DNA from 3 places in the Streptomyces sp. NPDC041124 genome. Region 1 is predicted to be linked to each of the others. Evidence: predicted binding sites of a transcription regulator. Region 1 holds the regulator's gene; each other region holds the start of a gene.
The links. The regulator HrcA, encoded in region 1, represses chaperone genes, less so after heat shock. The targets are predictions, from matches to a motif close to TTNGCACTCNGNNNNNCNGAGTGCNAA.
Positions count from the first base shown of each region.

Region 2: groES (co-chaperone GroES) is a predicted target of HrcA. The motif match lies at 974-1,000, and genes of this name have one in related genera.
Region 3: groL (chaperonin GroEL) is a predicted target of HrcA. The motif match lies at 974-1,000, and genes of this name have one in related genera.

Region 1 covers NZ_JBVIYR010000002.1:807,886-810,136, reverse strand. The annotation lists gene ACZ6A9_RS08165 (MBL fold metallo-hydrolase) at 1-260, opposite strand, end outside; gene hrcA (heat-inducible transcriptional repressor HrcA) at 421-1,437, shown strand; gene dnaJ (molecular chaperone DnaJ) at 1,437-2,251, shown strand, end outside.
Region 2 covers NZ_JBVIYR010000001.1:621,377-623,627, reverse strand. The annotation lists gene ACZ6A9_RS02905 (polysaccharide deacetylase family protein) at 1-7, shown strand, start outside; gene ACZ6A9_RS02900 (polysaccharide deacetylase family protein) at 4-774, shown strand; gene groES (co-chaperone GroES) at 1,147-1,455, shown strand; gene groL (chaperonin GroEL) at 1,606-2,251, shown strand, end outside.
Region 3 covers NZ_JBVIYR010000014.1:50,797-53,047, forward strand. The annotation lists gene groL (chaperonin GroEL) at 1-811, opposite strand, end outside; gene ACZ6A9_RS30165 (cold-shock protein) at 1,137-1,340, opposite strand; gene ACZ6A9_RS30170 (MoaD/ThiS family protein) at 1,772-2,047, opposite strand; gene thrC (threonine synthase) at 2,139-2,251, opposite strand, start outside.

The sequences.
Region 1 (2,251 bases):
GCCCCCGCGAACGCGGCCGCCCCGAGGACGTGGTCGAAGTGCGGATGGGTGAGCGCGAGATGCGTCACACGGCGGCCGGTGAGCGCCCGCGCCTCGGCCCGCAACCGCGCGCCCTCGCCCAGACTCGAGCCCGCGTCGACGAGCAGTACGCCGTCCGCCCCCACCACGAGGCCCGCCGTGCAGTCCCATCCCGGCAGCCGGCACCGCCCCACCCCGGGCGCCAGTTGCTCCCATCCCGACTCTTCCCAAGTCACGGTCATGACGGGACGCTATCGGGGACGACGCCGCCCGGCGCGACGGCGCGGGACCGGCCTTGCCCGGGGTGTACCCCCCGGCCGTACACTGGGCCGGGGAAGTCTGGCACTCGCGTGCGAAGAGTGCCAGAGCCGTTACCGGGCGGAAGGCTACTGGAGGTGCGCGATGCTCAGTGAACGCAGACTCCAGGTGCTGCGCGCCATCGTCCAGGACTACGTGGGCACCGAGGAGCCCGTCGGCTCCAAGGCGCTCACCGAGCGGCACAACCTCGGCGTCTCCCCGGCCACCGTGCGCAACGACATGGCGGCCCTGGAGGACGAGGGCTTCATCGCCCAGCCGCACACCAGCGCCGGGCGCATCCCCACCGACAAGGGCTACCGGCTGTTCGTCGACAAGCTCGCCGGTGTGAAGCCGATGACCGCCCCCGAGCGGCGCGCCATCCAGAACTTCCTCGAGGGCGCCGTCGACCTCGACGACGTGGTGGCCAGGACCGTACGGCTGCTCGCGCAGCTCACCCGGCAGGTCGCCGTCGTGCAGTACCCGTCGCTGACCCGCTCGACGGTGCGGCACGTGGAACTGCTGTCGCTGGCGCCCGCGCGGCTGATGCTGGTGCTGATCACGGACACCGGCCGGGTCGAGCAGCGCATGGTCGACTGCCCGGCGCCGTTCGGTGAGACGTCCCTCGCGGACCTGCGGGCGCGGCTCAACAGCCGGGTCGCGGGCCGCCGGTTCACGGATGTGCCGAGTCTGGTGGAAGACCTGCCGGAGGCCTTCGAGGCCGAGGACCGCGGTACGGTCTCGACGGTGCTCTCCACTCTCCTGGAGACGCTCGTCGAGGAGAACGAGGAGCGGCTGATGATCGGCGGAACCGCCAATCTCACCCGTTTCGGACATGACTTCCCCCTGGTGATCCGGCCCGTCCTGGAGGCGCTCGAGGAGCAGGTCGTGCTCCTCAAGCTGCTCGGCGAGGCGAAGGATCCGGGCGTGACCGTCCGTATCGGTCACGAGAACGCCCACGAAGGACTCAACTCCACGTCCGTCGTGTCGGTCGGCTACGGTTCGGGCGGCGAGACTGTCGCCAAGCTCGGTGTGGTCGGCCCGACCCGCATGGATTACCCCGGAACGATGGGAGCGGTACGCGCAGTGGCACGGTACGTCGGACAGATCCTGGCGGAGTCGTAGTGGCCACGGACTACTACGCCGTACTCGGCGTGCGCCGCGACGCGTCGCAGGAGGAGATCAAGAAGGCCTTCCGGCGGCTCGCCCGCGAGCTGCATCCGGACGTCAACCCCGATCCGAAGACCCAGGAGCGGTTCAAGGAGATCAACGCCGCCTACGAGGTGCTGTCGGACCCGCAGAAGAAGCAGGTCTACGACCTCGGCGGCGACCCGCTCTCGGGGGCCGGCGGTGGCGGCGCGGGCGGCTTCGGGGCCGGCGGCTTCGGCAACTTCTCCGACATCATGGACGCGTTCTTCGGCACGGCGTCGCAGCGCGGACCGCGCTCGCGCACCCGCCGGGGCCAGGACGCGATGATCCGCATCGAGGTCGAGCTCGACGAGGCCGCGTTCGGCACGACCAAGGACATCCAGGTCGACACGGCGATCGTCTGCACCACCTGCAGCGGTGAGGGCGCGGCCCCGGGCACCACCGCGCAGACCTGTGACATGTGCCGCGGCCGCGGTGAGGTCTCGCAGGTCACCCGGTCCTTCCTGGGCCAGGTCATGACGTCCCGCCCCTGCCCGCAGTGCCAGGGCTTCGGCACCGTGGTCCCGACCCCGTGCCCGGAGTGCGCGGGCGACGGCAGGGTCCGCTCCCGGCGCACCCTCACCGTCAAGATCCCGGCCGGTGTCGACAACGGCACCCGGATCCAGCTGGCGGGCGAGGGCGAGGTCGGCCCCGGCGGCGGCCCCGCCGGCGACCTGTACGTCGAGATCAACGAGCTCCCGCACGCGCAGTTCCAGCGGCGCGGCGACGACCTGCACTGCACGGTCACCCT
Region 2 (2,251 bases), on a different contig from region 1:
CCTGTGAGGGTGCGGCTCCTGGCGGGCGCCGGCGCCCTGCTGGCCGTGATCGCCGCATGCGGTCCGTCCGGCGGCACGGGGGACGGGGCCGGGGGCAGCGCCGAGAGCGGGGCGGGTCGTGCGCCCGGAGCGGGCCCGGCGCCGGGGACCGGCGCCCTCCCGCCCGTCGTCGACCACGTCCCCACCCGCGACGGGGTCGTCTTCCTCACCTACGACGACGGCGCCGAACGCGACCCCCGCTTCATCGACCTGGTGCGCGAACGCGGGCTCCCCGTCAGCATGTTCCTGACGGACAGTGTGGTGGGCCCCGGCTACGCCCACTTCGCCCGCCTGCGCGCCGTCGGCGCGAGCCTGCAGAACCACACCCTCGACCACCCCGCCCTGCGCGGCCTGCCCTACGCCGGCCAGCGCGCCGAGATCTGCGGCCAGCAGCGCAAGCTCACCTCCCGCTTCGGCATCCGCCCCCGCCTCTTCCGCCCGCCCTACGGCACGTACGACACCACCACCCTGCGCGCCGCCGCCGACTGCGGCATCGAGGCGGTGGTCCTGTGGCGGGTCACCCTGGAACCCGACGGCCACCTCACCTACACCCACGGCCCCCACCACCTGAACCCCGGCGACATCGTCTCCGTACCGTCGGGCGAAGCCCCGTCCCTGTCCCTGGCGGAACGGACGGAGCGGCTGCTGGAACAGCTGACGGAGCGCGGACTGAGGGTGGGAAAGCTGGAGCACTACACGGGACGCGCCGCCCCGTCGGCGGTGCCTGGTGGGTGAGGCCCGGCTTCCGCCCCGTCGGCGGTGCCCGGCGAGCACCGCTCACCCTCCAGCCCGTCCGGCGTTTGAGGACGAGGCCCGTCCAGGGCCGAAGCGGGGGCCTGGGGGCGGCAGCCCCCAGAGACGGTCACCGCACCACCGCGAGCCGCACAACCCGGTGCGAAACAACACCCCCCACCCCCGACGCGCCGCACGGCAATTGGCACTCCGCTTGACCGAGTGCTAATCCCGGTCATAGTCTCGGGTCTGGCACTCCCCCCTGGAGAGTGCCAACACAGCGACGGGCAGGTCCGGCACCCGCGACGACGGATCGACCTGGTCGCCACCTCAGACAGTTAACCCCGTGAGATCTCCGAAGGGGGAGGTCGGATCGTGACGACCGCCAGCTCCAAGGTTGCCATCAAGCCGCTCGAGGACCGCATCGTGGTCCAGCCGCTCGACGCCGAGCAGACCACGGCTTCGGGCCTGGTCATTCCGGACACCGCCAAGGAGAAGCCCCAGGAGGGCGTCGTCCTGGCCATCGGTCCGGGCCGCATCGAGGACGGCAAGCGCGTCGAACTCGACGTGAAGGTCGGCGACGTCGTTCTGTACAGCAAGTACGGCGGCACCGAGGTCAAGTACAACGGCGAGGAGTACCTCGTCCTCTCGGCCCGCGACGTCCTCGCGATCGTCGAGAAGTAAGGGAGAACCCGGGGGACACCCCGGGCAACCCGGCCTCGAAGCAAGCACTTTTGCTCGAACACTGCGCCCCTGGCCCCAGCATCCGACAAGGAGCCGGGCGCCCAGGGGCGCAGTGATTCACCCTAGATTTCCGAGAGGGCTCCCGCTGCCATGGCGAAGATCCTGAAGTTCGACGAGGACGCCCGTCGCGCCCTCGAGCGCGGCGTCAACAAGCTTGCCGACACGGTGAAGGTGACGATCGGCCCGAAGGGCCGCAACGTCGTCATCGACAAGAAGTTCGGCGCTCCCACCATCACCAACGACGGTGTCACGATCGCCCGCGAGGTGGAGATCGAGGACCCGTACGAGAACCTCGGCGCGCAGCTGGTGAAGGAGGTGGCGACCAAGACCAACGACATCGCGGGTGACGGCACCACCACCGCCACCGTGCTGGCCCAGGCGCTGGTCCGCGAGGGCCTGAAGAACGTCGCCGCCGGTGCTTCCCCGGCCGCCCTGAAGAAGGGCATCGACGCCGCCGTCGCCGCGGTCTCCGAGGACCTGCTCGCCTCGGCCCGCCCGATCGACGAGAAGTCCGACATCGCCGCCGTCGCCGCGCTGTCCGCCCAGGACCAGCAGGTCGGCGAGCTCATCGCCGAGGCGATGGACAAGGTCGGCAAGGACGGTGTCATCACCGTCGAGGAGTCCAACACCTTCGGGCTGGAGCTGGACTTCACCGAGGGCATGGCCTTCGACAAGGGCTACCTGTCGCCGTACTTCGTGACGGACCAGGAGCGCATGGAGGCCGTCCTCGACGACC
Region 3 (2,251 bases), on a different contig from region 1:
ACTTGAAGGTGCCGCGGATCTTGTTGACCACCAGGGTCGACAGGGCCTCGCCCTCGACGTCCTCGGCGATGATCAGCAGCGGCTTGCCCGACTGCATGACCTTCTCCAGCAGCGGGAGCAGGTCCTTGACGTTGGAGATCTTGGAGTTCGCGATCAGGATGTACGGGTCGTCGAGGACGGCCTCCATACGCTCCATGTCGGTGGCGAAGTACGCCGAGATGTAGCCCTTGTCGAAGCGCATACCCTCGGTGAGCTCCAGCTCCAGACCGAAGGTCTGGGACTCCTCGACGGTGATGACGCCTTCCTTGCCGACCTTGTCCATGGCCTCGGCGATGAGCTCGCCGATCTGGGTGTCGGCGGCGGAGATGGAGGCCGTGGAGGCGATCTGCTCCTTGGTCTCGACGTCCTTCGCCTGCTCCAGCAGGGCACCGGAGACGGCCTCGACGGCCTTCTCGATACCGCGCTTGAGGGCCATCGGGTTGGCGCCGGCGGCTACGTTGCGCAGGCCCTCCTTGACCAGGGCCTGGGCGAGAACGGTCGCGGTGGTCGTACCGTCACCGGCGACGTCGTCCGTCTTCTTGGCGACTTCCTTGACCAGCTCGGCGCCGATCTTCTCGTACGGGTCCTCGAGTTCGATCTCCTTGGCGATGGACACACCATCGTTGGTGATCGTGGGGGCGCCCCACTTCTTCTCGAGGACGACGTTGCGGCCCTTGGGGCCGAGCGTCACCTTGACGGCGTCCGCGAGCTGGTTCATGCCGCGCTCGAGGCCGCGCCGCGCCTCCTCGTCGAACGCGATGATCTTGGCCATGTGAAGTGGTCCCTCCAGGACTGGGGGTGATTCCTTCGGACCGCGCCCGCGCCCGCGACGGACGGCTCGCCGGCCCCGTGGTTCCTTGCCCCACGCGACCTGCGGGCCTCACCGACCCGGTCCTTCGTTGTCACTCTCACCTTCAGAGTGCTAACGCAATGATTAGCACTCGACCCATGCGAGTGCAAGCGCCTGGGGGGAGTACCCGGGGGTACTCAGCCGCGCGCGAACACGACGGGGAGGCCGGGCACGGCGAAGGGCCCGCACCCCCAAGGGGAGGTACGGGCCCTTCGTCGGCAGAAGATGCTTGCGGCAGGTAGCGCGTTCAGGCGCTGAGACGAACCATGTCGGCCTGCGGGCCCTTCTGACCTTGCGAGATCTCGAACTCGACCCGCTGGCCTTCTTCGAGGGTGCGGTAGCCGTCCATCTGGATCGCGCTGTAGTGGACGAAAACATCCGCACCACCGTCGACCGCGATGAAGCCGTACCCCTTCTCCGCGTTGAACCACTTGACGGTGCCCTGAGCCATGCCTAACTCCCCTATTACTGGCCCTTGCACAGATCCACACTTCGCGGACCCGGGTCAGACCTCACCCCCCAAACGGTTGGGGGCGTGCGCCGGAACGCGTCGACCGCGGCTGAATGTATCTGTCCAACTGCCGTCTGCAACAGGTCAATCGGACGAGAAATCTGGACGACACCGGTCCGGAATGTGGCGGGATTTCTCCCCTTTTCAGGGCAAGTCGGGCCGGACAAAGGTCACAAATGCCGCGTAGAGTGCCCACACTTTGGCTACATCCAGTCGGATCCGCGGCAGGAATTCAGTGTGCTCGATCAGTGGATCGGGAGCGCGTTCCCCAACTCTACCGCGCTCAATCCCATGGAATTGTCCCCTCCGGATCTCTCACGGAGGGGGCAATGAGCCAAACGCTCGGTAACCGTCATTACCGAAGGTAATGATCAGCCTCCGGCGACCGCCGGAATGATCGACACGCCGGCCCCGTCCGGGGTGACCGTGTCGAGCCCCTGCTCGAACCGCACGTCGTCGTCGTTGACGTAGACGTTGACGAACCGGCGCAGCTTGCCCTGGTCGTCCAGCACCCGGGCGGCGATCCCGGTGTGGTTCTTCTCCAGGTCCGAGATGACCTCCCCGAGGGTCGCCCCCTCGGCACTCACCTCGGCCTTGCCGCCGGTGTACGTACGCAGGATGGTGGGGATACGGACGGTGACGCTCACGTGAAAACCTCCGGTCGGATGACTTACCAGGGGCGCGGGGAACTGCGCGACCAGCCCCAGCGACCCGCGGACGACGACGGTGAAGCAGCCCTCAGACGAGTCCGGCTTCCCGGAACGACTCCAGGCTGGGCCGGATCGTCGCGGTCAGCCCCGTCCCCGCGACCGCGTCCAGCGTCTTCAGGCCGTCCCCGGTGTTGAGCACCA